Methylobacterium mesophilicum SR1.6/6: one gene and its partner. The protein of the gene in region 1 interacts with the protein of each later gene in a pairwise test. Links are inferred from orthologs where the notes say so. Each region holds a gene or a part of one and is shown on either strand. Other genes may lie near its edges.

Region 1 (2,831 bases):
GATCGTGCCCTGGGCCTGGGCGGCCAGCGGCAGCGACAGGGCGAGGGCCGAGGCGGCGATGAGGGTCTTGAAGGTCATACGGGCTTGCTCCGTTCCGTGGTGTTCCGCCGCAGGGACGCGGCGAAGCTCGGGCCGGTAACGCCCGATCCCCGGATTCGGATGCATGCCTTTTTGCGGCGCGGCGGACCGAGGGCGGTGCCGTCCTTGACGGTCTCCTTACGCGTGCTCTCACGCGTCCTTGGGCATCGCCGACTGGATGAACCGGTCGGAGCCGAGATCCTCCTCGTCGTAGCCGAGGAGTTCCGCGAGCCGGCCGCGGGCGCGGCTGACCCGGCTCTTCACGGTGCCGACCTTGCAGCCCATGATGGCCGCAGCCTCCTCGTAGGAGACGCCCTCCGCGCCGACGAGGACCAGGGCCTCGCGCTGGTCCGGCGGCAGCTTGGCCAGCGCCGATTGCAGGTCCTCGACGTCGAGCCGGTCGCCCTGGTGCGGGGCGGTGGCGAGGCGGGCCGCGTAGGACCCGTCCTGATCCTCGACCTCGCGGACCCGCTTGCGGTGATCCGAGTAGAAGATGTTGCGCAGGATCGTGAACAGCCACGCGTTCAGGTTGGTCCCCGGCTGGAACCGCGCGCGGTGCTGCCAGCCCTTCAGCAGGGTGTCCTGGACGAGGTCGTCGGACCGGGCCGGGTTCGACGTCAGCGACAGCGCGAAGGCGCGCAGCGACGGCACCGCGGCGAGAAGGCCGTTGCGGAATTCCGGCTCGATCGCCTCGCCCCGGGCCCGGAGCGCCGTCTCGAGCTTCTCGATCAGCTCGGCGAAGCGGGACGGCAGGGTCTCCTCGCCGATCCGCTCGTAGACGGTGCGCAGGTGCTCTCCGAGATGCGTGCGGATGCCGGGGGCCAGGTTCGGGCGGCCATCCCGCGTCCCGTCCTCCTGGGACAGGACGGTGTCGGTGTCGTCGCGGGTCATGCGTGTCGCACTCGTCAGCTCATCGTGGCTCGACCTGTGGTCCCGAGTGGGTCGAGGCGGGGCGCTTGGCGGCTTGAACTCGCGGCGAAGTCCGGCCGGTGCGCTCCTGTTACCGGGGTTCTAACGCATCGGGCGCGGGCATGCACCCTCGGGCAAACTACACTTAAGCTAAGTTTGCCGGTCTCAAAAGGCGGATCGCCCCGTCCCGGAGCGTCAGGACGTCGCCGCGGGCGAGGTCGGTCCAGCACTCGTCCCGGGTGAGGGGCTGGGTGGCGATGACCGTCACCACGTCGTGCTCGGTGGTCTCCTGCGCGAAGTCGACCTGCCAGTCCTCGTCGATCAGGGTGGCCTTGCCGAAGGGGGCGCAGCGGGTCAGGTAGCAGAGGCGCTTGCCGCAATGGGCGTAGAGGGTGCGGCTGTCGGTGAGCAGCATGTTGAACACGCCGAGCGCGTGCAGCTCGGCCGCGAGGTCGGCCACGGCCCGGTCGAGGGTCTCGGGGCGGGGCAGGGCGCGGAACCGGGCCTGGAGCCGGCCGAGCATCCAGCAGAAGGCGTGCTCGCTGTCGGTGGAGCCGATCGGCATGAAGCCGCCGAGCGGCAGCTTCTTCACGCCCTTGAGCTGGCCGTTATGCGCGAAGGTCCAGCGGCGGCCCCACAATTCCCGGGAGAACGGGTGGGTGTTCTCCAGGCTGACCCGGCCGCGATTGGCCTTGCGGACATGGGCGACGACGATCCGGCTCTTGATCGGCATGTCGCGGAGCAGCCGGGCGAGCTGCGAGCGGGCGCTCGGCTCCGGCTCGTGGAAGCTGCGGCAGGTGCGGCCGTCGTAGAAGCTGATGCCCCAGCCGTCGGCATGCGGCCCGGTCTCGCCGCCGCGCCGGGCCAGGCCCGCGAAGGAGAAGCGGATGTCGGTCGGCACGTTGGCGCTCATGCCGAGCAGTTCGCACATCGTCTTTCAGCCGGGCCATGCGGGGAAGCGGCGACGTTTAGGAGTGTTCGGCCGTCCCGACAACGGCTTTCGCGCGGATCAGCGCGCCAGATAGTCGGTGAGCGTCATGCCGACCATGATGGCGACCCAGAAGAAGCCGAGCCCCGAGAACAGCCGGATCAGCGGCGGCTCGTGGATCACCTCCATGGAGACGAGGAGGATCAGCGCCACCATCACGGCGACGACGGCGAGTTCGACGATCCAGACCTGCGCGAAGGGGAGGGTGGCGCCGAGGGTGACGTTGACGGCGAGCAGGCCGAGCAGCGCCAGGAAGGTGAGCAGCGGCGTGCGGAGACGTTTGCGGAGCAGGGCGCGGTCGTCGGTGCTCAGGGGCGCGAGGGGGTTCCGCATCCTACCGGTTCACCACGTAGAGGATCGGGAAGGCCAGGATCCAGACGAGGTCGATGAAGTGCCAGTACAGGCCGTAGACCTCGATCCAGTTCTGGTGCCGCGACAGGAACCCGGCCTTCGCGGCCAGCCAGGTCATGCCGAGCAGGAGCGCGATGCCGGTGAACAGGTGCAGCGCGTGGAGCAGCGTGGCGACGTAATAGAGGTTGACGAACAGCCGCGCGGCCGGCGTCTCGGCCAGCGCGAAGGGCCGGTCGCTGAGGAACGGCATCATGTGCTCGGCCCAGTCGGCATAGTACTCGTAGCCCTTGAGCACGAGGAACAGGCTGCCCAGTGCCGCCGTCGCCAGCATCGCCCGGACCATGGCGCGCTGCCAGCCCATCCGCGAGAATTCGATCGCCATCGACATGGTCAGGCTGGAGCAGATCAGCACCACGGTGTTGGTGGCGCCGATCCAGAACTTGAGGTGCTTGGCCGCCGCGACCGTCGCCTCGGGGTGCAGGATCCGGGTGATCAGTGCCACCAG
Region 2 (3,026 bases), 4.5 Mb from region 1 along the record:
GCGCCCGACTCCCTGGCGCGGCTGCGCGCCCTCGATCCCGAGACCCTGCCGAAGCTGGCGCCGGACGTGCGGCTCGGCCCCTGCGTCGGCGGAACCCGCAACGTGGTCGCCATCGGCCTGAACTTCGCCGACCACGCCGCCGAGACCGGCTCGCCGATCCCCGCGGAGCCGATCATCTTCAACAAGGCGCCGTCGAGCCTGTGCGGGCCGAACGACACGGTGATCATCCCCAAGGGTTCGCACAGCACCGACTGGGAGGTGGAACTCGCCGTGGTGATCGGCCGGCGCGCCAGCTACGTCCACGCCAACGAGGCGCTGAGCTACGTGGCGGGCGCCTGCATCTGCAACGACGTCTCCGAGCGCGAGTGGCAGATGAACCGCGGCCCGACCTGGACCAAGGGCAAGAGCGCGCCGACCTTCGGCCCCCTCGGCCCCTGGCTGGTGACCCTCGACGAGATCCCCGACCTGAAGAACCTCGCCATGAGCCTCGACGTGAACGGCGAGCGCCGCCAGACCGGCTCCACGGCGACGATGATCTTCGACGTGCCCCAGCTCGTGGCCTACACGTCGCACTTCATGCTGCTTGAGCCCGGCGACGTGATCACCACGGGCACCCCGCCGGGCGTCGGTCTGGGCATGAAGCCGCCGCATTACCTCAAGGCCGGCGACGAGATGGTGCTGCGGATCGAGCGGCTCGGCGAGCAGCGCCAGAAGGTCATCGCCTTCGACGACTGGACCGCCAAGGTGTCGGCCGGGAAGCCGACGGACTGAGCGCCGTTCCGGCCTGAGGGCGGGTTCCGAGCCGCTTCGCGGCGAGCGGTGTGCTGAATCCCGGACTAGCTCCCGCAGACACTCCACCTGTCCGGGACAGGGTGGTGCGGATCAAGGCTGACCCTTCTCCCGGGCATATGCAGCGCAAGCGGCATGCGCCCGGGATCCAGTACGAGAACCGGCCGCGAAGCGGCTCCGGCTCAATGCCCATCACGACGCTTGATTTTTCCGCGCCGATCCCACTCAAGGGAACCATGAACGAAGCCGCCGACCCGCACGCGACCGACATCCGCCACGACTGGAGCGTGGCCGAGATCCGCGCGATCCACGACCTGCCGTTGCTCGACCTCGTGCATCGGGCCGCGACATTGCACCGGGCCTACAACGATCCGGCCGATGTCCAGCGGGCGAGCCTGCTCTCGATAAAGACGGGCGGCTGCCCCGAGGATTGCGGCTACTGTTCGCAATCGGCCCACCACAAGGAGACCGGCCTCGCCCGCCAGCGCCTGATGCCGGTGGAAACGGTGCTCACCGAAGCCGCCGCCGCGAAGGCCGCTGGCGCAACCCGCTTCTGCATGGGCGCGGCGTGGCGCAGCCCGAAGGATGGGCCGGATTTCGACGCGGTGCTCGCGATGGTGCGCGGCGTGCGCGGCCTCGGCATGGAGGCCTGCGTGACGCTCGGCATGCTGACGGCCAGCCAGGCCGAGCGCCTCGCGGAGGCCGGGCTCACCGCCTACAACCACAACCTCGATACCGGCCCGGATTACTACGACAAGATCGTCTCGACCCGCACCTACGCGGATCGGCTGGACACGCTGGAGCGGGTGCGCGCGGCGGGCATCGGCGTGTGCTGCGGTGGCATCATCGGCCTCGGCGAGGGCGTGAGCGATCGCGTGGCGATGCTGCAGGTTCTCGCCAATCACGCGCCGCATCCGGAGAGCGTGCCGCTCAACGCCCTCGCCGCCGTATCGGGCACGCCGCTCGGGGACGCTGCCGAGGCGATCGACCCGTTCGATATGGTGCGCATGTGCGCGACGGCCCGCATCGTCATGCCGCGGGCGCGTGTCCGCCTCAGTGCCGGTCGCCGGGCGCTGAGCCGCGAGGCGCAGGCCTTGTGTTTCCTCGCGGGCGCCAACTCGATCTTCTACGGTGAGCGGCTGCTCACCACCGCCAACAACGAGGCGGATGCGGACGCGGCCCTACTGGCCGATCTCGGCATCCCCGTCGCCGAGCCGGTCCTGGCGGCTGCCGAATAGGGTCGCCGACGCCACGCCTCCCGGCGTCGAGCCGCTGGTGCCCCGAGGCCCTGCGCTTCGCGCGGGGCGACGGGCCAGGGCCGGCGCGACCGCCTTCAGCCCTCCGGCAGCATGATCCGGAAGCACGCCCCGGTCTCGCAATCGTCCAGGCTGAGCGTGCCGCCGTTGATCGCGATCAGTTCGGCGGCGATCGGGAGCCCCAGTCCCGTGCCCCCTGAGCGCATGGAACCCTGGAACGGCGCGAACAGGTTCTCCCGGGCGCGGGCCGGCAGGCCGGGGCCGTTGTCGATGACCTGGATGGTCACCCGGCCGGGCTCGTCGCGGCTGGCTGCGACCCGAACCGCGGCGTCCGCCACCTGGGCGCCGTCGAGCGCCTGCACGGCGTTGCGGACGAGGTTGGCCAAAGCCCGGCCGAGCTGTTCCGGATCGGCCTGAACCGACAGGTCGCCCGCCGAGACTTGGACGGCGACGGGGTGAGCCGCCAGCGCGGCGAGATCGGGCAGCTCGGCGAAGATCGGCGCCAGCGGCGTCCTGGCGAGGAGCGGCGCCCGCTCGGCGACGCGCCCGTAGGCGAGGGTCGCCTCGCAGAAGCGGATCGCCCGGGCCAGCGTGCCCACCAGGCGGGGCGCCACCCGCTGCACGGTCGGATCGTCGGTCCCCTCCAGGCGGTCGCCCAGGAGCTGCGCGCCGGTGAGCAGGTTGCGCAGCTCATGGCTGATCTTACTGACGGCGAGCCCCAGCTCGGCGAGCCGCCGCTTCTGGCGGAGCTGGTCGGCGAGGCTGCGCTGCATCCGCCCGAGCGCCCGCTCGGCCTGCCCGATCTCGTCGCTGCGGCGGGACGGGGCGATGATCCGGCCGGCATCCTCCGGATCGTCCGAGAAGGCGGTGATGCTGGTGGCGAGCCGGCGTACGGGCCGCACGATCAGCACCTGCAGCACCACGAAGACGAGGCCCGCCGCCGCCGCCGCGATGATCAGCGACGAGACCAGGAGCCGGAGG

What was found. The genes of interacting proteins can lie anywhere in the genome.
Region 2: the proteins of MMSR116_RS24805 (region 1) and bioB interact in binary tests that used the Escherichia coli proteins (3 or more experiments, as listed by UniProt). The link is inferred for Methylobacterium mesophilicum SR1.6/6 from one-to-one orthologs.

What each region holds. Positions count from the first base shown.
Region 1 is NZ_CP043538.1:5,240,376-5,243,206, reverse strand. Bases 26-2,785 are described here. They hold MMSR116_RS24805 (class II glutamine amidotransferase), read right to left. Parts: upstream 1,919-2,785; coding sequence 1,133-1,918; downstream 26-1,132. Other genes in these bases: MMSR116_RS24795 (cytochrome c oxidase subunit 3), read right to left, coding at 2,310-2,785; MMSR116_RS24800 (hypothetical protein), read right to left, coding at 1,997-2,308; MMSR116_RS24810 (NepR family anti-sigma factor), read right to left, coding at 229-969; MMSR116_RS24815 (DUF1236 domain-containing protein), read right to left, coding at 26-78. Outside these bases: more of MMSR116_RS24815, read right to left, coding at 1-25; more of MMSR116_RS24795, read right to left, coding at 2,786-2,831.
Region 2 is NZ_CP043538.1:744,495-747,520, forward strand. What follows is about bases 72-3,026. They hold bioB (biotin synthase BioB), read left to right. Parts: upstream 72-1,025; coding sequence 1,026-2,027; downstream 2,028-3,026. Other genes in these bases: MMSR116_RS03405 (fumarylacetoacetate hydrolase family protein), read left to right, coding at 72-771; MMSR116_RS03415 (sensor histidine kinase), read right to left, coding at 2,123-3,026. Outside these bases: more of MMSR116_RS03405, read left to right, coding at 1-71. UniProt on the Escherichia coli protein: Catalyzes the conversion of dethiobiotin (DTB) to biotin by the insertion of a sulfur atom into dethiobiotin via a radical-based mechanism.